Regions from separate parts of the Halomonas sp. THAF5a genome, predicted to be linked through region 2. Evidence: predicted binding sites of a transcription regulator. Region 2 holds the regulator's gene; the other holds the start of a gene.

Region 1 (14,402 bases), 320 kb from region 2:
TCGGGGCGGTGCCGGTGGTGTCGGTGTGCCATGGGAGCGCCTCCGGGAATGCGGCGGAGGTTATAACATAACGCTGCCCGCCCGGGCCACCGCGTGTTGCGCTTCGTCAGAGCCCCAGGGCATGGCGCATCACCTGCCGCTTGGCCCCCGTCAGGCGGTCGGCCACGGCCAGGCCGGCGGCGCCGGCCCGGCGCAGCGCCGCGGTTCCGGTGAAGACCCGGTGGAAGGTCTCCATGGCGGCGATCATCGCGAGAGTCTGGGGCCGCCGCTCGCGGGCATAGCCGGCGAGGAGCCGGCGCTCTCCCGGGTCCTCGCCCGCCTGGAAGGCGGCGATCACCCGGCGACTCAGCGCCTCGGCGTCCTGCAGGCCGAGGTTGAGCCCCTGGCCGGCCAGCGGGTGGATCACATGAGCGGCGTCGCCCACCAACGCCAGGCGCGGTCGCACGTAGCGCTCGGCGTGGCGGCGACGGATGGGGAAGCTGGCGCGACCCAGCACCGCCTCGACGCCGCCGAGGCGGTCGGGGAAGTCGCGCTCGATGGCCCGGCACAGGGTCTCGTCGTCGAGCTCCTCCCGGGCTCGGGTGGCGGCGTCGTCGTCGTACCACACCAGCGAGGCGCGATGGCCAGGCAGCGGCAGCATCGCCCGGGGGCCGCGGGCGGTGAAGCGCTGCCAGCTCACGTCCTGCTGGGGCAGGCGTGTCTGCACATTGATGATCAGGGCGCGCTGGCCGTATTCCTCGTCGCGGGTGGCGATGCCGGCAAGCTGACGGGTGCGGGAAGCCGCCCCATCGGCCCCCACCACCAGCCGCGCGGCCAGCAGCCGGCCGTCGTCGAGTTCCAGCAGGCCGTGCTGGCCGCCGGGGAGCCAGGCCGCCGGGCCAGCGCCGGTGATGACGGTCGCCCGGGGCATCTCGGCCAGCCGCTGCCACAGGGCGCGGCGGATCACTCGATTCTCGACGAAGTGGCCGAAGTCCGGCAGTTCGAGCGCCTCGGCGCTGAATCGGACATGGCGCCGGCCGGCCTCGTCGCTGGCCTCGATGTGCTGGAAGGGGCAGCGCCGGGCCTCGGGGATGAACGCCCAGGCGCCGATCGCCTCCAGCAGCCGCTGGGAGGCGAGGTTGAGCGAGGAGACCCGCAGGTCGAAGGGGGCATCGACGTGGATCGCCTCCGGGGGCTCGCCGCCCTCGACCATCGCCACGCGCAGGCCGGCCTGGGCCAGGGCCACGGCGGTGGCCGCGCCGACCATGCCGCCGCCCACGATGAGGGTATCCAGGATCTCGTCCATGTCGTTCTCCCCGTGTCTATGCGTCACCATCTTCGACGGCGGGACCGCCACCGCCTAGGATACCGACTCCACCATGATTGGGAGTGATCATGACCACGACGCGTTCCGCCCTGGTGCTGATCGGCTGGCTGGCGCTGGTGGCGCTGGCCGCCCTGAGCGGTATCGCCACCCCGCCCGGCGACTGGTACGCCGGGCTCGCCAAGCCGCCGCTCACGCCGCCCGACCTCGCCTTCCCCATCGCCTGGAGCACGCTTTACCTGCTGATGGCGCTGGCCGCCTGGCGGGCCACCCTGGCCGCCCCGCCTGGGGCGCGCTGGTTCACGCTCTGGCCCTTCCTGGCCCAGCTCGCTGCCAATGCGCTCTGGTCGATCCTCTTCTTCGGCCTGCACTGGATGGGCCCGGCGCTGCTCGACCTGCTGCTGCTCTGGGGACTGATCGTGCTGACCCTGCGCCGCTTCGCACGGGTGTCACCCGCCGCCGCCTGGCTGCTGGTGCCCTACCTCGCCTGGGTGAGCTTCGCCGCCTACCTCAATGCCGCCACCTGGTGGCTCAACGGCTAGGTCATGATGGCCGCCGGCGGTCACGTCAGCGCTTGCGGGCGATGAACTGCACCACGGCCCCCAGGCAGGTATGGCCGCGACCCTCGATAACCGGGCGGTCGAACTCGCGGCTCGCGAGGATCTCGAGCTCGGCATAGGCCGCCTCCAGCTCCGCGGCGGTGGGGGTGCGATCCGGGGTGTCCGGCCCGCCGGTATCGCGCGGCACCTGGGCCGGGGTGTAGGCCTCCAGGATCAGCACGCCGCCGGGCTTCAGGGTGCGTACCACCTGGCGATGCAGGTGCGGGCGCCCCGCCTCGGGCAGGTGACAGAAGATCGACACCACCGCGTCGAAGGCCTCGGCGGCGAAGCGGTGTTCCGTGAGATCGGCGTGAAGGGTCTGAAGCGCAACGCCCTCGGTCTCGGCCAGTCGGGCGGCCTTGCGCAGGCCGACCGCGGAGGCATCCACGGAGAGCACTCGATGGCCGAGCCCGGCCAGGTAGACGCCGTTGCGCCCCTCGCCATCGGCCAGGCACAGCACCCGCTTCGGCGGGGCGCCGATCAGGTCAACATGCTCGCGAAGAAAGTCGTTGGGTTCGGTGCCGTAGAGGTAGTCGTCGCTGTCGAAGCGTTCATCCCACATGGCCGTTCCTCATCTCTGGCGATGGATAGGGTCATCGAGCCTACCAAGGTGGCGGGAGAGCGTCTGTGGGGTAGGGTGTCGCACCTCGCCCGCGTAAACTCCTCGCCCCCCGAAAGATGCACAGGAGTGGTGAGATGCCACAGACGTTCTCCTCTCGTATCTCCCTCGCCGCCGCCGAGATCGGTGCTCGCGATATGCCTACCGCCGGGGTGACCTACAGCTTCTGAGGATCCGGTGACGGCTCGGCTTTGCCGTGAGGCGGGGCCATGCTCCGCGCCGAAGGTCGCATCGGCCTGGCGCGCATTTCCCCTTACCCTGAGGCCCACCGGCGGCCACGCCGGCGAGTTCGTTCCCGTGAGGCCAGGAGGCGGCCTTAACTGTCGCTCAAGGAGAGCCCGGCATGGCGAGACCCTTTTCTCTTTCCCCGCGTCTCAGGGTCCTGCTGGCCGGCCTGTTCAGCCAGCTGCTGTGCGTCGGGGTCGCGCGTTTCGCCTACACGCCGCTGCTGCCGGTGATGCAGCAGCAGACCTGGCTGAGCGATGCCCAGGGGGGCTGGCTGGCCGCCCTCAACTACGCCGGCTATATGCTCGGGGCCTTGATCGCCGCCTCCATCGGCAGCCTTCGGCTCAAGGACCGGCTCTACCGACTCACCCTGGTACTGGCCCTGCTCTCCACGGCGGGCATGGCGCTGGCCGACAGCTTCTGGCTATGGGCGACGATGCGTCTGATCGCCGGGTTCTCGAGCAGCGGTGCCATGCTGCTCGCCTCTGGGCTGATCCTGCACTGGTTGATCAGCCATCGGCAGCGCGGCGAGCTCGGCATCCATTTCGCCGGCGTCGGCCTGGGCATGCTGCTGGCCGCCCTGGCCGTGGAGCTCATGGTGCGCCTTGCGCTTGGCTGGCAGGCCCAGTGGTGGGGGTTCGCCACCCTGGCGGTGGCGCTGCTGATCCCGGCCTGGTGCTGGCTGCCGCGCCCCGCGGCGCCGGTGCCGGGCAGCGGGGCAAGCCCGCCCCGGGCCGAGCCCCCCAGCCGCACCTTCATGCGGCTGATGCTGGCCGCCTACTTCTGTGCCGGGTACGGCTTCGTGATCAGTGCCACCTTCATCGTCGCCATTGTCGAGCGCGAGCCGCTGCTGGCCGGGGCCGGCAACTGGACCTTCGCCCTGGTGGGTTTGGCGGCGGCGCCCGCGGTGATGCTGTGGGATCTGGTCGCCCGCTGGATCGGCTATCTCGGCGCGCTGATCGCTGCCATGGGCCTGCAGGTGGTGGGGATCGTGCTGCCGGCGGTGACCGACAGCCTGGCGGGGGTGCTGACGAGCGCGGTGCTCTACGGCGGTACCTTCCTGGGCTGCGTGAGCCTGGTGCTGACCATGGCCGGCCGGCTCTATCCCCAGAGCCCGGCCCGCATGATGGGACGCATGACCCTGGCCTACGGCGCCGCCCAGATCCTCGCGCCGGCATTGACCGGCATGCTCGCCGAGGCCACCGGCCACTACGACATCGGCCTGTGGCTGGCCGGTGGCTTCGTCGCCCTGGGGGCGGTGCTGCTGGTGTGGCTACGCCTGATCGACCGCACCGCTCAGCGGCTGGACGACGAGGCCAGGGCGATCTGAATCCGGGCGTCGCTCCGTCGTCGCCGCCTGACATCTTGCCCGGTCGCGCCCTGGCCGCGCATGATGACCGGGCGGTCGCCGTGCACTGAGTCGCGCGCTGCCGCTCACCATGATCGCCACCACAGGGAGTGCCGTGCATGTCAGAGCGCGTGATCCTCACCACCTCCTCGCACCTCGAGGGATACCGTGTGACCGAGCACCTCGACATCGTCTCCGCCGAGTGCGTGTTCGGCATGAACGTCCTCAAGGACATGTTCGCCGGCTTCCGCGATTTCTTCGGCGGGCGCAACAAGTCTTCCCAGGACGCACTGCGCGATGCCCGGGTCGCCTGCCTGGACGAGCTGCGCCTCGAGGCGGCGTCGCTGGGCGCCAATGCCGTGGTTGGCATCGACCTCGACTACAGCGAGATCTCCGGCGGCGGCAAGTCGATGCTGTTCCTGGTGGCGACCGGCACGGCGGTGAAGGTCGCCCGGGGCTGAGCCGAGCGCGCTCCCGGGAGCAGGGGCATCGAGGCCGAGGCGATCGAGGGCCGGGATCGACTCATCGCCGGGAGGCGCCGATCCCCATGAGGCGGGTGTTCCGACGCAGGCGGCGGGCGGGATGCTAGGCTTGAAGCGTCGCTTCTCGTCAAGGATGACCCCATGCCCGTTCAGCCGCGCCGCCTCCTGCCGTTGCTCCTCTGTCTGCCACTGGCTGCCGGTCTTGGCGGCTGCGACCAGGCCCCGCACACCACGGCGCCGCCGGCCAGGCTCGCTTCCCCGTCGGCGGATATCGCCGGTGAGGCCCTGGTGCGCGCCGCCCCGGAGGCCAGCGCCAAGCGCGATGCCGAGCCGCGCATCGAGGAGCGCCGCGACTACCGCCTGCAGTTCGAGGCGGCCGAGCCCCTGCTGACCGCCTACCGCGAGACCCATGAGGCCTGCCTGGCCAGCCCCGACTGTCAGGTGCAGCAGGGGCGCCTGCAGACGCCGCGGCACGGCCTGGCCAGCGCCTATCTCGCCATGCGCGTGGCGCGCGATCGGGTCGCGGAGGCCGAGCCGGTACGGCTGGTGACCGAATCTCCGGCGCTGAGCGGGGTGGAGATCATCCGCAACGATCGCACCCAGCAGATGATCGACACCGAGGCCCGCCTCGCCCAGCAGATCGTGCTGCGCGAGCGCCTCCAGGAGCTGGCCCGGGAAGGGCGCGGCTTCAGCGAGCGGCGCATCCAGGACCTGCTGCAGGTAGAACGCGAGCTGGCCCGGGTGCAGGGGGAGATCGAGTCGATGCAGGGCCAGCAGCGCCACCTCGCGCGGGTCACCGACACCGTGGCGATCGCCGCCAGCTTCCAGAAACAGCGCTGGGTGGAGCCCCACCAGCACGGCGTGCTCGCTCCCCTGTGGCGAGCGCTGGACCGCAGCGCGGCGCTGTTCTTCGAGTCGGTGGGCCAGGTCATCCTGGTGGTGGTGTTCCTCACGCCCTGGCTGGTGCTCGGCCTGCCGGTGCTGTGGCTGCTCAGCCGGCTGTGGCGCCCGGTACGGCGGGGCCTGGGGCGGATGGGCGCGGGCCGCCGGGCGCGGCGTCGGCGGGCGCGGCGTCGGCGGGTGGAAGAGGGGTAGGCCGCACCGGGCCCGAGGCGGCCATGCGGGCGAGGGGCCCAGGAAACCCGGCCGGCACGGGATCGCTCCCGGGCCGGCCCGTGTCATCCGACCTCTCGGCCATGTGAGGCGAGGCGCCTTACTCCACGATCTCGCGGAGCCGATCCGGGAAGTTGGTGAACATGCCGTCCACGCCCCAGTCGAGCAGGCGCTGCATCTGCTCGGGCTCGTTGATGGTGTAGGGATGCACCAGCAGCCCGTTGGCGTGGGCCTGTTCCACGAAGCTCTTGTCGATCACGTCCTCGCCGTCATAGACGACGTTGGGGCCGACGCCCACGGCGTACTCGGCGATGGCCTGGAAGTCGGCGTCGGTGATCTCGGCGGGCGCCGGGGTCACGCCGGTCCACTCGACCAGGCCGTCGCCGTCCTCGGCGGGGGAGTACCACACCAGCTGCACCAGCGGGATGTCGGCGTTGAGCTCGTGGACCTGCTCGAGGCTGTCGCGGCTGAACGACTGGATGATCACCGAGCCGGCGTCGACCAGTCCCTCGGCCTCCAGGGTCTCGACCAGGGCCCGCTGCAGCTCCGGGTAGCGCTCGGGCGACTTGGTCTCGATGTAGTAGCGCACATCACGCCCGTAGCGGTCGATCACCTCATCCAGGGTCAGCAGCCGGGCGCCGGCGTAGGCGTCGTCGGCCCGCTCGGGGTGGGCCTGGTTGAACCAGGAGCCGGCGTCCAGCGCCTTGAGCGCCTCGAGGGTGAAGTCCTTCACCTTGCCTTCGCCGTCGGTGGTGCGCTCCAGGGTGGTGTCGTGGATCACCATCAGCTCGCCGTCGGCGTTCATGTGCAGGTCCAGCTCGAGGTAGTCGGCGCCCATCTCGCGGGCCAGCTCGTAGGCCGGCCAGGTGTGCTCGGGCGCGTGGCCGCTGGCCCCGCGGTGGGCGATGATCTGGAATTGCTGCAGGTCGTCGAGCTGCTGCTCGAGGGCGTCGGCCTGGGCGGTGAGCGGGGCGGTGAGCCCGAGCGCCAGGGCGGTGGCGAGGGGAAGGCGGATGAGGATGTTCATGGGCGTCCTTTTATTGAATGACCGTGCAATAACCTAGCGGCCCTAGCGCCGGCTGGCAAACGTCGAGTCGATGGCGGCGGCGGTCAGCCGCGTGACGGCATGCTGGCATGACGAGGTGACAGCGCCGAGACATCGGTGGTGGTCAGCAGGGTCGTCATCCATCGCAGGTTCTTCGTGTCTCCCTCCTCTCAACGTGATGGGTCGCTCCCTGCGTTGCCTACCAGAACACCGGGTCGTCGAGTGCCGCGACGCAGCGCGCCTTGCCCTGCAACGGCGTCATCTCGGCCCCCGTCAATGACTGCGCCAGCCAGCCCTCGGGATGCTGCAGGGGGAAGGGCGCCGGCGCGAAGGCCTCGCTGATCGGCGCGAAACCGATCCGCGCGTAGTAGCCCGGATCGCCATAGGTCATGGCGACATCGACCCCCGCGTCGCCCAGCGTCTTCAGGCCGTGGCTCAACAGCCGCTGCCCGATGCCCTCCCCCTGCCGCTCGGTCGCCACCGCCACCGGGCCCAGCACGAACACGGTTCGCGCCTCCCGGTCGTAGATCAGCCGGGAGAAAATCGCCCCACCGACGATCGTTCCACCGGCCTCGGCGGTGAACACGTAGCGATCCGAAGCCGGGGTGTCGGCCAGCAGGCGGCGCACCAGGTCGCCGATCAGCGCGCCCTCCGCTGCGCCTTCCGAGGCCGTGAAGGTCGCGGTGAACAGGGCGACGAGTGCCGGTTCGCGCCCCTTGCCGGCCTGAGAGATGTCCATCGGTGCCATGCCCCTCGGTGTGTGCCTGCCCTGCCGGGTGACGGCCCAGCTGCGGTCGCCCGGTTCGTCCCAGTGTGCGGCGCTTTTCCTCGCGTGTCAGCCGGGGCCCTGTGTCGTTGCGGCAGGGGCGCGATCGATGCCTTTGCAACGCCGCCGCCGGCGGCCATGATGGCGGCTCCCTCGATGACCGGAGCCGCGCCATGTCCCCGCTTCCCCTGCTGATCGCCGTCGCTGCCCTGGCCGGTGCCATCCTCTCGGCCCGGGCCGCCTGGCGGCGGCGCAGCGCGAGCCGCTGGCCCGAGGCGACGGCCCGGGTGACCGATACCGCGCTCGAGGAACTCGGCTCGCCGGTGCAGAACCGCGAGAGCCCCGACCAGCCGAGGCGCTACCTGGCGCGGGTGACGATCGTCTATCGGGTCGGCGGCCGGGAGGTCGCCTCGGACAACGGCCGCTTCGACGGCGCGCCGACCTTCCCGGGGCGCGAGCAGGCCGAGGCGTATCTCGCCGACTACCCGCCCGGCCGTACCCTGACCATCCGCCACGACCCGGCCGAGCCTGCCCGTGCCCTCATCGGTGCGGCGCGCCTGCCGACCCGGCGCCTCGGCCTGGCGCTCTTCCTGCTGGGCGTGGCCGTCGCCGCCCTGTGGCTCGCCTGGCGCTGAGCGCCGTGGCGCTCAGATCGCCCGCTGGTTGACCCGCGCCGAGAGTTCGGCGGCGCTCTCCTTGCGCTCGGAGTAGCGGTCGACCAGGGCGTCGGTGCGGCCGCGCACCAGCCAGGTGAACTTCACCAGCTCCTCCATCACGTCGACGATGCGGTCGTAGTAGGGGGAGGGGCGCATGCGGTCCTGCTCGTCGAATTCCAGGTAGGCCTTGGGCACCGAGGACTGGTTGGGGATGGTCAGCATGCGCATCCAGCGCCCCAGCACGCGCAGCTGATTGACGCTGTTGAACGACTGGGAGCCGCCGCACACCTGCATCACGGCGAGCGTCTTGCCCTGGGTGGGGCGCACGGCGCCCAGCGAGAGCGGGATCCAGTCGATCTGCGCCTTCATGATGCCGGTCATCGCCCCGTGGCGCTCCGGCGAGCACCACACCATGCCGTCGGCCCAGGCGGCCAGCTCCCTGAGCTCGGCCACCTTGGGGTGGCTGGCCTCCTCGGCGTCGGGCAGCGGGAGCCCGCGGGGATCGAAGATCCGGGGCTCGGCGCCCATGGCGGCCAGCAGCCGTGCGGCCTCCTCCACCGCCAGGCGGCTGAAGCTGCGCTCCCGCAGCGAGCCGTAGAGCAGCAGGATGCGGGGCGGGTGCGTCGGCGCGTCATGCGCGGCGAACGCCTCGGGATCGGGGACGCGAAACAGCGGTCGGTCGATATTGGGCAGGTCGTGCAGCGAAGACATGGTCAGCGAAGGCCCTGAAGCGAAGAGAGGAATGAGTCGCCAGGATATATGTTAATCCATATATGAGCAACGTGCCGTCTCGGCTTCCTGCGCACTTCCCGGTCGGCGCCGCGACAGGGCCTCGTCGCCGTGCCCGGGGCCCGGCGACGAGGCCGCACGCGGTCAGGCGCGCTCGGGCGTCAGCACCTGGGTGTGCAGGGCGCTGCCCGCCGCGTCCATCAGGGTGACGGTCAGCGCCTCGCTCTCGCCGTCCAGATCGACCTGGCCGAAGAACTGGTAGCCATCGGAGGGCGGCAGGTTGGACTGCCCGGCCGGCGGCGCCTTCTGGAAGACCACCTCGGGGCCGAAGGTGGCGTCCAGCTCCCCGGGGCCGAAGGTGCCGGCGTGCAGCGGGCCGCTGACGAACTCCCAGAAGGGCGCGAAATCCTTGAAGGCGGCGCGCTCGGGGGCATAGTGGTGGGCCGCGGTGTAGTGCACGTCGGCGGTCAGCCACACCACGTTGTGGATCGCCTCGTCGCGGATCGCGCGCAGCAGGTCGGCGATCTCCAGCTCGCGCCCCAGGGGCTCGCCGCCGTGGCCGTTGGCGACCGCCTCGAAGTGCTCGCCGTCGCGCACCATCAGCCCGATGGGCATGTCGGCGGCGATGACCTTCCAGGTGGCGGTGGAGCGACGCAGGCCGTCGAGCAGCCAGCGCAGCTGGTCGCGGCCGAGGAAGGTGGCGGCCTCGCCGCCGGCCTGGCGGTTGCGGCTGTTGGCGGCGCGGTGGCTGCGCATGTCGAGCATGAAGACTTCGAGGCCGGGGCCGTAGGCGAAGCGCCGGTGGATGCGTCCGGGGGCGTCGGGCCTCTGGCGCAGCGGCGTGTACTCGAGGAAGGCGCGCCGGGCGCGGGCCGACAGCAGGTCGACGTTCTTCTCGGTGTAGCGGGGGTCGTCGAGGAGCTCCCCCGGGTACCAGTTGTTGACGGTCTCGTGGTCGTCCCACTGGGCGAGCATCGGCACCTCGGCGTTGAAGCGCCGCACGTTGGCGTCCATCAGGTTGTAGGCGTGCTGGCCGCGGAACTCGTCCAGGGTCTCGGCCACCTTGCGCTTCTCCGGGGTGACCAGGTTGCGCCAGGTCTCGCCGTTGGCGAGCGTCACGCGCTCCTCCATGGGGCCGTCGGCATAGACGGTGTCGCCGGAGTGGATGAAGAAGTCGGGGCGCTGGCGGCGCATGGTGGCGTAGGTGGTCATGCCGCCGCGGGACGCGTCGATGCCCCAGCCCTGGCCGGCGGTGTCGCCGGACCAGACGAAGCGCACGTCGCGGCGGGTGGTCGGCGGCAGGCGCAGGCGGCCGGTGATCGGCTCGCTGATGGCTCGGTGGTCGTCCAGGGCGGCGAAGCGCATCCGGTAGTAGGCGGTGTCCAGGTCGCCGAGGCCCGTCACGTCGAGCCTGGCGGTGAGGTCGGTGGCGGGCAGCACCTCGGGGCCCCGAATCTGGCGGGCGCCGCGAAACTCGGGGTTGTCGGCGACCTCCAGCAACAGGCGCGCGGGGCGGTCGGCGCGGGCCCAGAGCATGGCGCGGTCGGCGAGCATATCGCCGCTCATCACGCCGTAGGGCAGCGTGGGGCGCCGGCCCTGGGCCAGCACGATGGACGGGGCGGCCAGGCAGGCGCCGAGGGCGGCACCTCCCTTCAGGCCGAGCTTGATGGCATCGCGACGCGTGATCGTCATGGGGGCTCCTGCACGGGATCGGGAAACGCCGGGTGGGGCGAGGGGCAGATGCAGGATCGGGGCTCTCCATGACAGCGGTGGGTCGACCCCATGACAGGGCGATGATGCGGCGAGCACCCGAGGGCGATGGGCCGTGATGGGGCAGCGGGCGGACAGTCGGTGCCGCCATGGTGCAGGTGCAACGTGGAGCGGGCGGCGCGGCGAGGCGCCGTTTTTCTATAAGCCTTTGTTAAGTAATTAGATTTTCATTTCTGGCGTGCTTTTCGCTTATAGCTTGTCAGGATCGCCATCGGAGTGGCGATGCAACGAGTGAGCTGGCGTGCTCCAACTGGCCCCCTTCCGGGGGCCTTTTTTATGCGCGCGTCCCCCCGGCGGGCGGGCTGGGCGCCGAGCCGGGCGGCCCGGTATGCTGGTGGCGGCGAACCCCACCGACCCGACCCTACTCGACCCAGGAGCACGCCCATGCCTGTCGAATCTCCTCACGACTCTTCCCCGTTCGCGGCGACCCTCGCCGCCCTGGATGCCCTGCACGCCGAGGACGCACGCCGCGTGACGGTGGCGGGAGAGTCGGTGCCCCAGGAGCTGTGGCACGCCGGCCGGATGAGTGCCTGGCTGGAGCGGCTCGAGGCGTCGCCGGACGAGCTGGTGCGCCTGGCGGTGCGCGGCCAGCACCTGCAGCGCTGGGAGGTGCCGCGCAGTGACTATCCCGAGGGGCGCGTGGGCTATCTGACCTGGCGTCGCGACCAGGGACGGCGGGCCGGTGAGACCACCGCGACGCTGATGAGGGAGGCGGGCTACGATGCCGCCGCGGCCGAGCGGGTGGCGACGCTGATCCGCAAGCAGGGGCTGGGGCGCGACCCGGGGGTGCAGGCGGTGGAGGACTGCGCCTGCCTGGTGTTCCTGGAGCACTACTTCGCCGACTTCTCCCGGCAGGTCGACCACGACCACCTGATTCGCATCGTGCAGAAGACCTGGCGGAAGATGTCGCCGGGCGCCCATGCACTGGCCCTCGGCCTGCCGATGAGCGCCGAGGCCCGGGCGCTGGTGGAGGAGGCGCTGGCCGGCTGAGGCACCGGCGCGGCCTCGCGGCCGCCGGGAGCGCGGCCGGAAGCGGGGATGACCGAGGCTCAGTCGGCGGTCAGCGGCCGCGCGGCGTTGAGGTAGGCCATGCCGTTGAGGCGGACGCGCTCGCGGTCGACGCTCTCCGAGCCCAGGTGGACCTCCTCGAGGGAGACGGCCATGGCATCGACCTCGGCGTCGATGCGGGCCAGGGCGTTCTCCAGGGTGTAGGAGAGCTCGTGGACGGTGCCCAGGTCGCGGTTGCTCAGCTCGTCCTTGGCCAGCAGCTCGGTCAGCCGTGCGTTGTATTCGTTGAGATGGGTCAGCGCCTCCTCGAGGGTGCGCGAGGGCTCGCCCGAGAAGTGGTCCGGCCCCTCGGCGTGGGCGGTTGAGGCGAGCAGGCCGGTGCAGAGGGCGGTGAGCAGCAGGTTCTTCATGCGGGCGTCCTTGATGAAAATGAGAATGTATCGCGCCGTTACGTTAGCACCGCTGTCTGCGGTTGACAATCATTGCTATTCGGAATCCTGTCGCGCTTGATCCGGGGCCATGCCGGGGGCATCGCCGAACTGCACCGTCAGGCTCTCGTCGCTCTCGCATGGCTTGCCGTGGCGCAGGGTGAGGCGTCGGCGGGTCAGGTCCATCACCACCGCGAAGAGCGTCTCCATGCGTTCCTCCGCGGGCTGGTCGGGGTTGAAGTGGCGACAGATCGAGAGCGGCGCGTCCTGGTGGTCGGCGAGCAGCGCGAAGAGCTCTCCCTCGCCGATCGTGCCCTGGTGCGTCCTCGTCTCTTCCTGAAGGGCGCCCAGCAGGCGGTCCAGTCGCGCCAGGCGGGGACGGGAGTCGACCCGCGGAAAGTCCTCGACCCCCGCGGCGCCGCCGCCGGCGTAGAGGTGGTTGGTGTGAGTCACCACGCCGTGGCGCGGGGCGAGGACACCGGGTTCGCCGGGGTGCACCTCGAGGCCCAGCGCCCGGCCGTCGCCCTGGGCGACGAGGAAGTGGGCCGGCGAGCAGACCCGGTCGCGACGCGTCACCGCCACGGCGTCGTCCAGGTCGCGGCACTCCAGGATCTTGCGCAGGGCGACGTGGATGGGCAGGCCCTCGCCGCAGGTACGGGAGCGGATGGCGTTGAGGCAGACGCCGAGGCCGTGCTCGTTCATGCCGATCTTGGCCACCATGCCGGCCTCGCCGATGCTGAACAGCGTCGGGGCGTCGTCGCCGCTAATCTCCAGCGCCACCACGTTGTGCAGCTGGTCGCTGCGCCAGTCCCAGTTCTGGGCCAGCCACTGGGTAGGGCCGTGCGTCAGGGCGAAGGCCGAGCAGCCGCCGCTCGCCTGGGTCAGCGAGATCTCGCTGCGGCAGTTGAGGGTCAGGATATCGGCAAGATCGAGGCCCGCGCCCCGGGCGATCCCCTCCATCTCCTCGAGGATCGCCGGGAAGCCGCGCTCGATCATCGGCAGGAAGCGCTCGGCCACGCGGCGCGCCCGGGGCCAGTCGAGGCCCACGAAGTCCCGGAAGAGCCGGTCGTAGACCGCCAGGCTCCGGGTGATCCGCTCGCCATGGGCGCGGCCGTGGGCCTCGCCGATCTCGGCCCGGCTGCCGGTCAGGGGGGTGATATGCATGGAGACCTCGCCACTCGCGGTGCGTCGACAGGATCACTGTAGCACTCGGTGGGGCGGGGGCGTCGCGGCTGGGGTCGTCGCGGCAGGGAAGCGTCGTGAAGGGAAGCGTCGTGGCAGAGGAGCGTCATGGAGGGGGCGGCGCCGGCCGGGGCCGGCGCCGGCCGGGGCCGGCGCCGCCGGGGATCAGCGCTTGTCGGAGGCGTTGTAGACGGCCTCGTCGAGCTCGCCCTCGCTCTTGCCGACCAGGGTGGTGACCATCAGGTCGCCGGCCACGTTGACGCTGGTGCGGGCCATGTCGAGGATGCGGTCGATGCCGGCGATCACGGCGATCGCCTCCAGCGGCAGGCCGATCTGGGCCATGACGATGGAGAGCATCACCAGGCCCGCGCCGGGCACGCCGGCGGTGCCGATGGAGGCCAGGGTGCCGGTCACGATGATCATGCCGTAGTCCATCATGCTGAGCTCGACGCCCAGCAGCTGGGCGATGAACACCGCCACCACGCCCTGGTAGATGGCCGTGCCGTCCATGTTGATGGTGGCGCCCACCGGCAGCACGAAGCCGGCCACGCCCTCGGAGACGCCGAGGTTCTTCTGGGCGCAGCGCAGCGAGACCGGCAGGGTGCCGGAGGAGGAGGCCGAGGAGTAGGCGACCACCAGGGCGTCGAGGATGCCCTTCAGGTAGCGCACCGGGTTGAGGCGGCCGAGCAGCGCCAGCAGGCCCGAGTAGACGATCAGCACGTGCAGCACGCTGGCGAGGTAGGCCACGCCGATCACCTTGGCCAGCGGCAGCAGCACCTCCAGGCCGTAGCTGCCCGAGACGTGGGCGATCAGGCCGAACACGCCGAAGGGGGCGAGGGCCATGACGAAGCTGGTCAGCTTGTACATCGCCTCGGCGAAGCTCTCGAAGACGCGCACGACCGGCTCGCCCTTCTCGCCGATCATGGTCAGCGAGATGCCGAGCCCGATGGCGAAGACGATGATCTGCAGGATATTGCCGCTGGCCAGGGCATCAATGGGGTTCTGGGGCACCAGGCCGACCAGGATCTCCACCAGGCTCGGCGCGTCCTGGGCCTCGACGCCGGACTCGAAGCTCATCGTGAGGCCGACGCCGGGCTGGAAGATCAGCGAGGCGAGCAGGCCGATGGCG
Region 2 (14,402 bases):
GACTTTCCGACGCACCGCGCGTCCTGTCAACGCAAAGCCGAGCAGCCGCCCCGTCTCGTCCTCGGCCAGCGCCGTCAGGTCGCGCCCCTCGCCCTCCAGGCGCCAGCGCGCCGGGCTCTCGGCCGGGGGGAGCGCCACCACCGGCAACAGCGGCGTCTTGACCAGTACCGGCCAGGGCCCGTAGGCCACCGGGGTGGGGGTGCCCGTCAGGGTCTTCGCCAGGGCCTTGGCGCTGGCCAGCAGCGGCTGGACGTACATGGCGTTGACCCCGTCGACGCAGGCCACGTCGCCCAGGGCATGGATGCCGGGCGCCGAGGTGGCCAGCCGGCGGTCTGTATGGATCCCCGCCTCGCCGACCCGGAGCCCGGCCGCCTCGGCGAGCGCGGTGCGCGGCGTGAGGCCGGTGGCCACCAGCACCAGATCGGCGGAGAGCGACGCGCCGTCGTCGAGCCCCACCGCGACGCCCTCGCCTTCGGCCGCGAGCCCGTCGACCGTGCGCTCGGTGTAAAGCCCCATGCCGGCCTCGCGGAAGGCCTCGCCCAGGGCGTGGCCCAGGGCCTCGGGCAGCAGCCGCGGCAGGGGCGCCGGTTCCGGGGCCACCAGCGCCACCGCATGGCCCCCCGCCGCGAGGTCGTTGGCGAACTCGCAGCCGACCAGGCCGACGCCGATCACCGCCACCCGCGCCGGACGGCCGAGCGCCGCCAGGGCCTCGTGGAAGGCGCGGTAGTCGTCCAGGTCGTTGACGCTGAAGACCCGCCCGGCGACGGCCTCGGGCACCCGGAAGGGCCAGGCCGGGGCCGCCCCGGTGGCCAGCACCAGCTCGCTCCAGGACAGGGTCTCGGCGCCGATGGTCAGGGTCCGGGCCGCGGGGTCGATCGCCTCGACCCGGGTGTGGGGGCGCACCACGGCCTCGAGCTCGTCGGCCACCTCTAGGGCCGAGCGCGCCGCCAGGCGTGCCGGGGGCAGACGCTTGGCGAAGCCGGTGGAGAGCAGCGGCTTGGAGTAGTCGTCGCCGCTGTCGGCGGTGATCAGGGTCATCGGTCGCGCGGGGTCGAGCTGGCGCAGCTGACGCAGCAGGCCGAGCCCCGCCATGCCGGAGCCGATGATGGTCAGGGGGGCGGTCATGGCACTCCTCGAGTCGGGGGCCGGGGCGGCCCGTCACGGAAAAGCGTGTCGACCCGCCATGGTACACTAGCCGCCCTCGAAATCGACGCGGAGAGACACGGTGAGCAACGGCTCGGCACGCGATCCACGCTGGCGCCCCCTGGCGGCGGCACGCCCCGCCATGAGTCCCGACTGGTGGCGCTGGGTGGCGTCCCGCGACTCGCTCACCGCCCGGCTGATCGCCGCCGGGGGCCGGCGGCCCTTCCGGGTCCGCCTGCTGGACCAGCGCCTCGGCCGCCCCCGCCGCGACGAGGCCCTGGCCCTGGGGCTACCCCTCGGGCGCCTGGCCTGGCTGCGCGAGGTGGCGCTCTGCCTGGACGCGCGCCCCTGGGTCATGGCCCGCTCGGTGGTGCCCCTGGATGGGCTGCACGGCCAGCGCCTCGACCGCCTGGGCGAACGCTCCCTGGGCCACTGGCTGTTTCGCCAGCCCGACCTGATCCGCGGGCCCCTGGAGGTCACCGCCGACCCGCTGCCCTTCGAGGCCGTCGACGGTCCCTGGGCGCGCCGCTCGGTGTTTCGCCACCGGCGCTTCGCGGTGCTGGTCCAGGAGTCCTTCCTGGCCACCATGGCGGATGACCTCGGGCTCCCTTCACGCTAGGCTCTGGTCCAGTTTCCGATGCCCCTATCAGGCGGCACCGGGGGCAAGCCGAACAGGAGGTCCTACGCCATGGATGGCGTCGGTAGCGTACAGGGAGGTATTCACAGCGCCTCCTGGTTGGTCCGACACTTCGGGGCTTGTCACCGGTTCAGCCCCACCCCAGACAGCTCAATGACTCTCATGAGGTAGAGATGGACCGTTCGCTGATGCGCCCCACAGGCCTGGCCCGGCTGCCCGACTTCCTGCACCTGACCCGGCTGGACCGCCCCATCGGCACCTGGCTGCTGATGTGGCCCACCCTGTGGGCCCTGTGGGTCGCCGCCGAGGGGCTACCCGGCCGCCGGGTGCTGCTGATCTTCATCGCCGGGGTCTACCTGATGCGCGCCGCCGGCTGCGTGGTCAACGACTACGCCGACCGTCACCTCGACGGCCACGTCAAGCGCACCAAACACCGCCCCCTGGCCACCGGGCGCATCGCCGAGGGGGAGGCCCAGGGGCTCTTCGCGATCCTGGTGATGGCCGCCTTCGTGCTGGTCTGCTTCACCAACCTCTTCACGGTGATGCTCTCGGTGGTGGGAGTGGCGCTGGCCGCCCTCTACCCCTTCATGAAGCGCTACACCCACCTGCCTCAGGTCTTTCTCGGCGCGGCCTTCTCCTGGGCAATCCCCATGGCGTTCGGCGCGGTGCTGGGCTCGGTCCCCCCGGTGGCCTGGCTGCTGTTCGCCGCCAACCTGGCCTGGACGGTGGCCTACGACACCGAGTACGCCATGGTCGACCGCGACGACGACCTGAAGATCGGCATCAAGTCCACCGCGGTGCTGTTCGGCCGCGCCGACCGGCTGATGATCGGCCTGCTGCAGGGCCTGACCCTGGCGCTGCTGGCCTGGGCCGGGGGGCTTCTTGGCCTGGGCGGCTTCTTCTGGCTGGGGCTCGCCGCCATGGCGGCGACCTTCGTGCACCAGCAGCGGCTGATCCGCGAGCGCGACCGCGAGCGCTGCTTCCAGGCCTTCCTCAACAATCACTGGTCGGGCCTTCTGGCCTTCGCCGGCATCGCCCTCTCGCTGTGGCCGGCGGGACCTGGCGGATGAGCAGGGCAGCCGAGCGGGCGACAGCCCCGGCCTGTCACGCTATTGTCATCATCAGGTGTTGTCATCGTCATCGACCTGCCATAGACCATGAGGCTTCGGGATGAGCGCCAAGACCGTACTGATCGTCGACGATGAGGCGCCGATCCGCGAGATGATCGCGGTGGCGCTGGAGATGGCCGACTATCGCGTCCTCGAGGCGGACAGTGCCCAGGCGGCCCACGCCATGGTGGTCGATCACCAGCCCGACCTGGTGCTGCTCGACTGGATGATGCCCGGCACCAGCGGCATCGAGCTGGCCCGTCGCCTCAAGCGTGACGAGGCCACCGCCGACCTGCCGATCATCATGCTCACCGCCAAGGGCGAGGAGGACAACAAGATCCAGGGGCTCGAGGCCGGGGCCGACGACTACATCACCAAGCCCTTCTCGCCCCGGGAGCTGGTGGCGCGGCTCAAGGCCGTGCTGCGCCGCGCCACTCCCCAGGGGGTCGAGGACGCGGTGGAGATCGACGGCCTGGTGCTCGACCCAGTCAGCCATCGGGTCAGCGTCGACGGCCGCTCGCTGGAGATGGGGCCCACCGAGTACCGCCTGCTGCAGTTCTTCATGACCCACCAGGAGCGCGCCTACACCCGCGGCCAGCTGCTCGACCAGGTATGGGGCGGCAACGTCTACGTCGAGGAGCGCACCGTGGACGTGCATATCCGCCGCCTGCGCAAGGCGCTGGGCGAGCCCCACCAGCAGCTGATCCAGACCGTCCGTGGCACCGGTTACCGGTTCTCCGCCAAGGGCTGACGTGGGTCGCCTGTGGAGACGCGAGGGCTGGCGCCTGGCGGCTCTGGTCACCCTCGGTGCCCTGCTCGGCTGGCCCTTCGCCGCCGTGCCGAGCGGCATCGCCGCCGGCATCGCCCTCTGCCTGGCCTTCCACCTGCGCCAGCTCCACGCCCTCTACCAGTGGTTGACCCACCGCCCCCAGGAGGAGCCCCCCGCCGCCAGCGGCCTGTGGGGGGAGCTCTTCGACCGCCTCTACCGCTACCAGAAGAGCCAGCGCCTCACCCAGCAGCGCCTGCGCGCGACCCTGCAGCGCATCCAGGAGTCCTCCGAGGCGATGCGCGACAGCGTGGTGATGCTCGACCGCCACGGCGACCTGGAGTGGTGGAACAGCGCCGCCGAGCAGATGCTCGGCTTCCAGCCCCAGCAGGACCGCGGCCAGCACATCACCAACCTGCTGCGCGATCCGCGCTTCGTCGACTACTTCCACGGCCGCGACTACCGTGAGCCGCTGACCCTGGCCTCGCCCATCGACGAGTCGCGGGTCCTGCAGTTCCAGATCACCCTCTACGGCGACGACGAGCGCCTGGTGATGGCCCGCGACATCACCCGCCTGCACCGCCTGGAGCAGATGCGCCGCGACTTCGTGGCCAACGTCTCCCACGAGCTGAGAACGCCCCTGACGGTGCTCGCCGGCTACCTGGAGACCTACACCGACATGGCCGAGGCGCTGCCGCCTCGGCTGGGCCGCGGCCTGGCGTCGATGCAGGCCCAGACCGAACGCATGCAGAACCTGGTCGACGACCTGCTGCTGCTGTCGCGCCTGGAGATCGACCGGGGCGGCCGCCACGACGGCCCGCTGGACATGGCGGCACTGCTCGAGGCGGTGCGCCGCGACGCCGAGGCGCTCTCCGGCGGGCACCACGTCATCTCGGTGGAGCAGACGGCGGCCGGCGCGCTGATCGGCGACGAGAAGGAGATCCGCAGCGCGCTCTCCAACCTCGCCTTCAATGCCGTGCGCTACTCGGGCGACGGCTGCCATATCGTGCTGCGCTGGCGCCCCCTGGGCGACGGCGCCTGCCTGGAGGTGCAGGACGACGGCGAGGGCATCGACCCGGTGCACCTGCCGCGCCTCACCGAGCGCTTCTACCGCGTCGACAAGGGCCGGAGCACCGCCACCGGCGGCACCGGCCTGGGGCTCGCCATCGTCAAGCACGTGCTGCTGCGCCACGACGCCCGCCTGGAGATCGACTCCCGCCCCGGCCGCGGCGCCACCTTCCGCTGCGTCTTCCCCGCCGGCCGCCTGCAGGCGGCGGCTCAGCGCGCCTGAGGCGTCGCGACGCTGTCCAGGCCGCGGTAGTGGCGGTCCCACATCAGCACGCCGGCGGCCACGGCGCCGGGCAGCAGGAAGAGGTTGGCCAGCGGTAGCCAGGTGATCAGGGTCACCCAGCCGCCGTAGGAGAGGGTCGGCCAGCGGCGGGCGGCGAGCCGGGCGCGCATGTCGCCAAAGCTGACCCTGTTGTTGTCCATCGGGTAGTCGAGGTAGGTGATGGCCATGACCCAGGCCGTGAAGGCCGCCCAAAGCAGCGGCGCGATCAGGTTGAGCACCGGGATCCAGCTCAGCACGAAGAGCAGCGCCATGCGCGGCAGGATATAGGCCAGCTTGACCAGCTCGCGGCCCATGGCGTCCACCGCGGTCTTCGCCAGGCCGCGGTCGTCAAGGGGTGGACGCCCGGTCGCCTCGACCTCGACCCGCGCCGCCAGGAAGCCGTAGAAGGGCGCGGCGATCAGGTGGGTCACCAGGGTGAAGGTGAAGAAGACGATCAGCGTAAGGCTCACCACGAACAGTGGCCAGATCAGCCAGGAGAGCCAGGAGAGCCACTCGGGCACCATGGCCATCCAGCCGTCGAGCCAGCCGCCGAAGTGCCCCAGCACGTAGCCGAGCATGGCGCCGTAGACCAGCAGGTTGACGAGTATCGGCAGGAAGACGTAGCGGCGCAGGCCGCGGGAGTAGACCAGGCGGGTGCCGCGGGTCAGCGCGGTCAGGGCATCGAGCATCCGGACAGTCCTCATCAAGCACGTGAAGGCCGCCGCCCGAGGGGCGGCGGCCTGCGCATTGAGGGTCAAGCGGGGAGCGAGGTCAAGACTTGCGCTCGAAGATGTCCTTGTCGAGGTCCTCGGGGTCGGTGTGGCGGATGTCGAGCCCCTTGACCAGGTAGACGACGTACTCGGCCAGGTTGTTGGCGTGATCGCCGATGCGCTCCAGGGCGCGCAGGATCCACATCACGCTGAGCACCGGCGAGATCGCGCGGGCGTCCTCCATCATGAAGGTCATCAGCGAGCGCATGGCGCTGCCGTACTCGTTGTCGACCTCGTCGTCCTCGTGGACCAGCTTGAGGGCCAGGTCGGTGTCGAGGCGGGCGAAGGAGGTCAGGGCGTCGCGCACCATGCGGCGCACGTGCTCGCTGATCATGCGCACCTCGACGAAGCCGCGGTTGCCGCTGTCGGACTCGATCAGGTCGATGGCGTTGCGGGCGATCTTGCTCGCCTCGTCGCCGATGCGCTCCAGGTCGGAGGCGGCGCGGATCACCGCCAGCACCAGGCGCAGGTCCGAGGCGGTGGGCTGGCGCCGCGCCAGCACCTGGGTGCACTCCTCGTCGATCTTGATCTGCATGTCGTTGACGGCACGGTCGTTGTCGACCACCCGCTGGCCGAGCTCGGAGTCGCGGTCGAGCAGCGCGCCCACGGCGTCCTGGACCTGCTTCTCGACCAGGCCGCCCATGGCCATCAGGTGGGTCTTGAGCTCGTCGAGCTCCTGGTTGAACTGCCGCGAGATATGCTGGCTGTGGATATCGCTGGTAATGTCCATGGGACCTCTCCTTGGGGCCGGCCGTCAGGCCATGCGCCCGGTGATGTAGTTCTCGGTGCGCGCCAGGCGCGGATTGGTGAACAGGGTGTCGGTGGGGGCGTACTCGACCAGCTCCCCCTGCTGCAGGAAGGCGGTGTAGTCGGAGACCCGCGCCGCCTGCTGCATGTTGTGGGTGACCAGCACCAGGGTCAGGTGCGACTTCAGGTTGCGGATCAGCTCCTCGATCTTGAGCGTCGAGATCGGATCCAGCGCCGAGGCCGGCTCGTCGAGCAGCAGCACCTCGGGCCCCACCGCCAGGGTGCGGGCGATCACCAGGCGCTGCTGCTGGCCGCCGGAGAGCGACCAGGCCGAGGCGCGCAGCCGATCCTTCACCTCGTCCCACAGCGCCGCCGAGCGCAGCGACCACTCGATGATGTCGTCGCGCTTGCGCTTGCTGAGCCCGCCCTGCAGGCGCAGCCCGAAGGCCACGTTGTCGTAGATCGACATCGGGAAGGGATTGGGCGACTGGAACACCATGCCCACCCGTCGCCTCAGCTCCGCCACCGCCACCCCGGAGGCATGGATCTCCTCGCCCTCGAGGGTCACCTCGCCTTCGCGCACCACCTCGTCGTTGAGGTCGTGGAGGCGATTGAGCACCCGCAGCAGGGTCGACTTGCCGCAGCCCGAGGGGCCGATGAAGGCGGTGACACGGTGCCGCGGGACCCTCAGCGTGAGGTCCTTGAGCGCCAGCTTGTCGCCATAGGCGAGACTCAGCCCCCGGATGGCCAGGCTGCTGGCCTCGGGGGGAAAGTCGATGATCGCCGCCGGGTCGGGCGACGACCGCTGTTCCTTCACGAGTGGCATCGAGACTCCCGGGTGGCGCCGCGCGTCGGGCCTCATCGACGCACGGGCGCCCCATGACGCGTACTGAGATGATGCCGCAGAAATATTGCGGTCAGGTTAAGCACCAGGATCACCAGCACCAGCAGCAGCGCCGTGGCATAGACCAGCGGCATCGCGGCCTGGACATCGCCGCCGTGGAAGGCGGCATCGAAGATGTGGTAGCCCAGGTGCATGAACTTCCTTTCAAGATGCAGGAAGGGAAAGTCGCCGTCCACCGGCACCTGCGGCGCCAGCTTGGCGACCCCCACCAGCATCAGCGGCGCCACCTCGCCGGCGGCCCGGGCCACGGCCAGGATCACCCCGGTGAGCATGGCCGGGGCGGCCATCGGCAGCACCACCCGGGAGAGCATCTCCAGCCGGGTCGCGCCCAGTGCCAGGGCGCCCTCGCGCTGCTGGTCGGGAATCCGCGCCAGCCCCTCCTCGGTGGCCACGATCACCACCGGCAGGGTCAGCAGCGCCAGGGTCAGCGAGGCCCAGAGCAGCCCGCCGGTGCCGAAGGTCGGCGAGGGCAGCGCCGCCTCGAAGAACCAGGTGTCCAGGCGCCCCCCGATGCCGTAGACGAAGACCCCGAGGCCGAAGACGCCGTAGACGATGGAAGGCACCCCCGCGAGATTGCGCACCGCGATGCGCACCAGCCGCGTCAGCCGGCCCTGGTGGGCCACCTCGTTGAGGTAGATCGCCGCCAGTACGCCGAAGGGCGTCACCAGCAGCGACATCAGCATGACCATCAGCACGGTGCCGAAGATCGCCGGCCAGACGCCGCCGGCGGTGTTGGCCGCCCGCGGCCCCTCGGAGAGGAAGTGCCAGACGCCCTCCCCCCAGGCGGCGAGCTTCTCGAGGGGCGACATGGCGTTGGGACGATAGGCGCCCAGCACCTGCGCCAGCGGCACCCTCAGAGGGGTGCCGTCGGCGGTCGCGAGTTCCAGGCGACCGCCCGTCATGGCCAGCTGGAGCTCGCGCAGCCGGGCGTGGGCCTCCCGGAGCTCGCGCGCCGCCGCGTCGTCGCGTCGCCCGGCCAGCGGCAGGATCACCTCCTCGCGCAGGCGGTCCCGGGCGTCGCGCAGGCGACCAAGCTCGGCCAGGCGCGCCTCCAGGGCCGTCCAGGCGGCCTCCCCTTCGAGGCGCTCTCGTCCCGCGCCCTGCAGCGCCACCAGGCGGCCGATGGCGCGGCCATCGCGGCGCTCCACCACCACCAGATCGGCCGGGTGGCGGACCGCCGCGATGGCCGAGACCCGCACCCAGGCCCAGCGCTCGCCGTCCAGGTCGCGATTGCCGGTGCGATAGAGGCGCTCGAGGCCGTCGTCGTCGGCGAGCGGCACCTCGCGGACCCGTTCGCCGGCGAGCTGGCGGCCATCCTCGAGGGTCACGAGCGCCAGCGGCGACGGCCAGAAGTGACCCAGGCCGCGCACGGTCAACAGCGCCAGCAGCGCCAGCAGCGCCAGCAGCGAGAGCGCGACGCTGCCGGCACAGAGCCAGGCCCCGGCCCCTTCACCGCGGGGCAGGCGCAGCCGGCGAGAGACGACAGCCTTCATGATGCGCTCCTCATGCTCCGCCCCCCAGGCGCCGATAGCGGCGACGCAGGCGGGTGCGCACCAGCTCGGCCAGGGTATTGACCAGGAAGGTAAAGAGGAACAGCGCCAGGGCCGCCAGCAGCAGCAGCTGGTAGTGCACGCCCCCGGGGCCGGCCTCCGGCAGCTCGATGGCGATGGTCGCCGCCAGGGAGCGCAGGCCGTCGAGCGGGTTCAGGGTCATCAGGGCGGCATTGCCGCTCGCCATCAGCACGATCATGGTCTCGCCCACGGCCCGCCCGGCGCCGATCATCACCGCCGAGAAGATCCCCGGCGAGGCGGCGGGCAGCACCACCCGCCAGAGGGTCTGCCAGCGGGTCGCCCCCAGCGCCTGGGCGCCCTCCGCGAGGCTCGACGGCACCCCCGAGAGGGCATCCTCGGCCAGCGCGTAGACGCTCGGCATCACGGCGAAGCCCATCGCCGCGCCGACGATCAGGGCGTTGCGCACGGCGACGTCGAGCCCCAGGCGCACCTCCAGGAAGCGGCGCAGGTCGCCGTCGAACGCCACGGCCTCGAGCCAGGGCGCGAGCCACACGGCAACGGCCAGCACCAGCGCCAGCCAGGGCACCAGCCAGAGCCCGGCCCAGCCCAGCGGCAGCGCCTCACGCCAGGGTGCGGGAAGCCACGCGCGCAGCCCCCCGGCCAGCAGCAGCCCCGGCACCAGCAGCAGCAGGGCGGCGGCGACCTCGGCCAGGTGTCGCTCGACCCAGGGCGCCAGCACCAGGCCGGCGACAAAGCCGACGACCACCCCCGGCAGCGCCTCCATCAGCTCCAGCGTCGGCTTCAGGCGGCTGCGCAGGCGCCGGGACATGAACAGCGACGAGTGGGCCGCCGCGCCCAGCGCCAGGGGCACGGCGATCGCGAGCGCCCAGGCCGCCGCCTCCAGGGTGCCCCAGGCCAGCGGCGCGAGGCTGATCCGCGGCGCCTCGTCCGGCGCCAGGGTGGCCGTGGGCGCCCAGCGATGGCGGGTGCCGTCCTCGGCCGCCTCGCCGCCGCCCTCTCCCCCTCCCCAGAGCGCCTCGGCGGGGATCGCGCTCGCCTCCCCCGAGGGCCAGAACAGCGGCACCACCTCCACCGCCAGGAAGAGCCCGATGGCCAGCAGCGCGGCGATCACGCCGATGCCGCCCGCGGTGATCAGCGCGGTGGCCAGGCGATCGCGCCCCTGACGCAGGCGGCGTCGCACGGCTGTCGGCGGAGGGGAGTCGAGCATGACCGGACCTGTGGGAGACGAGGGCTAACCAAAGAGTACGACAGGGTGATGACAGACGGATGACAGCGTCAGCCGTCGTCGTCCAATGCCAGCGCGCGGCGCTGGCGTCGTCGCTGGGATTCGGTCAGGGCGACGAAGCCGAGCTCCTCGACGATGGCCTGGCCCGCGGGCGAGAGCACCAGGTCGAGGAAGGCCCGCTCCGGGGCCGGCAGCGCCTCGCCCGGCGGCAGGTTGAGGTAGAGATAGAGGTCGCGGGAGAGGGCGTAGTCGCCGCGGCGCACCGCTTCGGGGTCGGGGGCGAGAAGCGCCCCGTCGTCGTCGCGGCGGGCCAGCGCCCGGACGCCCGGCGTCAGGTGATTGAGGCCCGCGTAGCCGATGGCCCGGGGATCCTCGGCCACCGCCGCCACCACCGCCGCCGAGCCGGGATGCTCGTGGATCGCCGGACGGAAGAGGCCGCCGCAGAGCGCGACCCGCCGGAACAGCGCCTGGGTGCCGGAGGCCGCATTGCGGCCGTGGAGGCGGATGCGCCCCTCGGGCCAGTCGAGGCCCAGCGCCTGCCAGTCGCGGATCGCGGCCGGGGCCCCGCAGCGCCGGGTATCCGAGAAGACGGCGTCCAGTTCGCGGCGCCCCAGGCCCGCCAGCGGATTGTGGCGATGCACCACCACCACCAGGGCGTCCCGGGCCACCGTCAGCTCCCGGGGCGGATAGCCATGACGCTCGACGAAGGCGCGACGCTCGGCGTCGCTCATGGGGCGCGACATCGGCCCCAGCCGGGTGGTCCCGGCCACCAGCGCCGGCGGCGCGCTGGCCGAGCCGCTGGCCTGCAGCTGCAGTCGGATGCCGGGGTGGCGGCGCCCCAGCGCCTCGCCCCAGCGCAGCATCAGGCCCGCCATGGTATCGGAGCCCATGGTGCCCAGGGTGCCGACGATCGCCTCGCCGCTGTCCCGATCATCGACCCGGGCCTGCCCCTGGGCCAGGGGCACACAGCAGGCGATCAGCAGCCAGAGGAGCGGACGACGGAAGGGGGCGACAGACATGACGGCTCCTCAAGGCGCGACGGTAAAGAGGACGATAGCGGGAGATCGCGGCCGGCGACAGGATGTCACACCGCCGCGGTGGTGAACGCAGGGCCACGACGTATACCATGGAGCGGCGATACACCCGTCCCCCCCGACGCCCCACAACAACAACGCGAGTCGACACGCCCGCCATGACAGACATCGACGATACCCCCGCGCCCCAGGGTCGATTGACCCTCAAGCTGCTGGCCAGCCGCCAGGATACCAACCTGCACGGCGACATTCCCGGCGGCTGGCTGGTCGCCCGCATGGACGAGGCCGCCGAGGTGGCGGCCGGCCGCGAGGCCCTGGGCCGCACCGCCAACGTGGCCATCGAGGCCATGGATTTCCTCTGCCCGGTGCGGGTGGGCTCCATGGTCAACATCTTCACCCGCGTCAGCGAGATCGGCCACAGCTCGATCAAGATCGATGTGGAGGTGTGGATCCGGGCCCCTCACGAGCGCGATCCCCAGGAGCTGCACAAGGTCACCGAGGCGCGCTTCGTGATGGTCGCCCTGGACGACAACGGGCGGATCCGCGGCGTGCGCCAGCACGACTGACCCGGGCCCCCGCCGCGGGGCGCGGCGAGGGCGGCCGTGCAGGGGCGCCTCAGGCCCCGACCTTCTCCCGGGTCTTCAGGTAGGCGAGCTCGCCCACGTCGGTGAAGCGGCGCACCCTCTGCTGGAACGCCGTGTAGGAGTCGTAGACCCGGCGCGACGTCTCGTCCTTCTCGACCTGCTCGGCGAGGACCTCGCGGGCGGCATCGTGGAGCGCCACCAGCACCTCCTCCGGGAAGGTACGCAGCTGCACACCGTGCTCGTCGACCAGGGTCTCGAGGGCCTCGGCGTTGCGCACCGCGAACTCGCTGATCATCGCCATGTTGGCGGCCATGGCCGCCTCGCTCACCACCGCCTTGAGGTCGTCCGGCAGGGCGTTCCAGGCGTCCAGGTTGACCGTCCCCTCGAGCACCGCGCTGGGCTCGTTCCAGGCCGAGGTGTAGTAGTAGGGCGCCACCTGGTGCAGGCCGAAGGCCAGGTCGTTGTAGGGCCCGACCCAGTCGGCGGCGTCCAGCACGCCGGTCTGCATCGAGGTGAAGATCTCGGCGCCGGGGGTGCTCACGGTGGTCACGCCGATGCGGTTCATCGCCTCGCCGGCGAGCCCCGGCAGGCGAAGCTTGAGACCCTGCATGTCCTCCAGAGAATGAATCTCCTTCTTGAACCAGCCCCCCATCTGGGTGCCGGTGTTGCCCACCGCGAAGGGCTTGAGGTTGTGCTCGGCGTAGAGCTCGTCCCAGAGCGCCTGACCGCCGCCGTGGTAGAGCCAGGCGTTGGTCTCGGTGGTGGTCATGCCGAAGGGCACGGCGGTGAAGAACTGGGCGGCCAGCGTCTTGCCGCGCCAGTAGTAGGAGGCGGAGTGGCCGAGCTGCGCGGTGCCCTGGCCCACCGCGTCGAACACCTCCATGGCCGGGACCAGCTCGCCGGCACCGTGCACGCGGATCTTCATGCGGCCCCCGGACATGCGCTCGATGCGCTCGGCGAAGTCGTTGGCGCCGGTGCCCAGCGCCGGGAAGTTCTTGGGCCAGGAGGTCACCATGTTCCAGGTGATGGTCTCCTGAGCGCTGGCCGTGGCGATGAAGGGGGCGGTGGCGCCGGCGGCGGCACCGACGCCCACGTTCTTGAGAAACTGACGGCGTTGCATGGCGAGCGTGACTCCGTGAGGGGGTGATTCCCGCGGGGAGGCGGGGATGGGGTTGACCGCCCCGGAGTATGCGTCACGGCTGAATTGGCCGGCAAGCGCCGCACCCGGCGGGGCGAGAGGGGTCTGAGGGGTCAGAGGGGTCAGAGGGGCGTCAACTTGGCGAAACCCAGCACCAGCCACTTGTCGCCCTCGCCCTCGAAGCTGACCTGCACCCGGGCGCGCTCGCCTTCCCCCTCGGCGTTGAGGATCACCCCCTCGCCGAAGACCGGATGACTGACCCGCTGGCCCAGCGCCAGCGAGGGCAGGTCGCCGCCGCCGTCGACGCTCTCCTGGCGGGGACCGGGGCGCGAGGCGGTGACCGGCCGCGAGACCTGGCCGCGCAGGCGGACCTCCTCCAGATACTCCTCGGGCAGCTCGCGCAGGAAGCGCGACGCCCGCTGGAAGGTCTCCTTGCCGTGCAGCCGGCGAAGCTCGGCGTGGGTCAGGTAGAGCTTCTGCATCGCCCGGGTCAGGCCCACGTAGCAGAGCCGGCGCTCCTCCTCCAGGCGCCCCGGCTCCTCCATGGACATCTTGTGGGGGAAGAGCCCCTCCTCGATCCCGGCGATGAACACCACCGGGAACTCCAGCCCCTTGGCCGAGTGCAGGGTCATCAGCTGCACGCAGTCCTCGAACTCGTCGGCCTCATGGTCGCCGGCGTTGAGCGCCGCCTCGGAGAGGAAGGCCTCCAGCGCCGCCCCGCCCTCGCCGGCCTCGGGCGGCTCGAAGCTCTCGCCCTGGGTAAAGGCCCTGGCGGCGGTGACCAGCTCCTCGAGGTTCTCGACCCGCGCCTGGCCCTTCTCGCCCTTCTCGCTGCGGTGGTGCTCGATCAGTCCGGAGACGGTGACGACGTGATCGATGATCTCGTGGAGCGCCAGGCCCGCGGTATCGTTGTCGAGCCGCTCGATCAGCTCACTGAAGGCGCGCACGGCCGTGGCGGCGCGCCCCTTCAGCGAGGCGTCGAGCAGCGCATCGTGCAGGGCCTGCCACAGCGAGACCTCGGCCTGGCGGGCGCGGGTGCGCAGCACCTCGACGGTGCGGGTGCCGATGCCCCGGGCCGGCACGTTGATCACCCGCTCGAGCGAGGCGTCGTCGTCGCGGTTGAGCAGCAGGCGCAGGTAGGCCAGGGCGTTCTTGATCTCCAGGCGCTCGTAGAAGCGCTGGCCGCCGTAGATGCGATAGGGCACGCCCTGGCGGATCAGCGTCTCCTCGAGCACCCGGGACTGGGCGTTGGAACGGTAGAGGATGGCGATCTCGCGGCGGTTGACGCCTTCCTCGACCTTCTCCCGGATGGTGTCGACGATGAAGCGCGCCTCGTCCAGGTCGTTGAAGCCCGCGTAGACCGAGATCGGCTCGCCGCGATGGCCGGCGGTCCACAGCTCCTTGCCCATGCGCTCGCTGTTGTGGCGGATCAGGGCGTTGGCGGCGTCGAGGATGGCGCTGGTGGAGCGGTAGTTCTGCTCCA

What was found. The regulator PhoB, encoded in region 2, activates phosphate uptake and scavenging genes when phosphate is short. The targets are predictions, from matches to a motif close to TGTCATANNNNTGTCANA.
Region 1: the regulator PhoB is predicted to act here: its motif matches at 6,831-6,848, upstream of FIU83_RS01210 (glycerophosphodiester phosphodiesterase).

The regions. Positions count from the first base shown of each region.
Region 1 covers NZ_CP045417.1:265,484-279,885, forward strand. The annotation lists gene FIU83_RS17405 (hypothetical protein) at 1-32, opposite strand, end outside; gene FIU83_RS01180 (UbiH/UbiF/VisC/COQ6 family ubiquinone biosynthesis hydroxylase) at 107-1,285, opposite strand; gene FIU83_RS01185 (TspO/MBR family protein) at 1,375-1,845, shown strand; gene FIU83_RS01190 (cyclopropane-fatty-acyl-phospholipid synthase family protein) at 1,871-2,464, opposite strand; gene FIU83_RS01195 (YbfB/YjiJ family MFS transporter) at 2,865-4,076, shown strand; gene FIU83_RS01200 (YbjQ family protein) at 4,214-4,555, shown strand; gene FIU83_RS01205 (DUF4349 domain-containing protein) at 4,718-5,671, shown strand; gene FIU83_RS01210 (glycerophosphodiester phosphodiesterase) at 5,790-6,716, opposite strand; gene FIU83_RS01215 (GNAT family N-acetyltransferase) at 6,934-7,482, opposite strand; gene FIU83_RS01220 (DUF3592 domain-containing protein) at 7,674-8,135, shown strand; gene arsH (arsenical resistance protein ArsH) at 8,148-8,867, opposite strand; gene FIU83_RS01230 (alkaline phosphatase) at 9,030-10,577, opposite strand; gene FIU83_RS01235 (DUF4202 domain-containing protein) at 11,040-11,645, shown strand; gene FIU83_RS01240 (DUF6746 family protein) at 11,705-12,073, opposite strand; gene FIU83_RS01245 (C45 family peptidase) at 12,149-13,255, opposite strand; gene FIU83_RS01250 (dicarboxylate/amino acid:cation symporter) at 13,439-14,402, opposite strand, start outside.
Region 2 covers NZ_CP045417.1:3,749,465-3,763,866, forward strand. The annotation lists gene FIU83_RS17130 (FAD-dependent oxidoreductase) at 1-1,125, opposite strand, end outside; gene FIU83_RS17135 (chorismate lyase) at 1,286-1,762, shown strand; gene ubiA (4-hydroxybenzoate octaprenyltransferase) at 1,954-2,850, shown strand; gene phoB (phosphate regulon transcriptional regulator PhoB) at 2,951-3,640, shown strand; gene phoR (phosphate regulon sensor histidine kinase PhoR) at 3,642-4,946, shown strand; gene cysZ (sulfate transporter CysZ) at 4,934-5,674, opposite strand; gene phoU (phosphate signaling complex protein PhoU) at 5,757-6,485, opposite strand; gene pstB (phosphate ABC transporter ATP-binding protein PstB) at 6,510-7,328, opposite strand; gene pstA (phosphate ABC transporter permease PstA) at 7,361-8,899, opposite strand; gene FIU83_RS17175 (ABC transporter permease subunit) at 8,910-10,145, opposite strand; gene FIU83_RS17180 (phosphate ABC transporter substrate-binding protein) at 10,214-11,182, opposite strand; gene FIU83_RS17185 (acyl-CoA thioesterase) at 11,356-11,763, shown strand; gene FIU83_RS17190 (TRAP transporter substrate-binding protein) at 11,813-12,901, opposite strand; gene uvrD (DNA helicase II) at 13,042-14,402, opposite strand, start outside.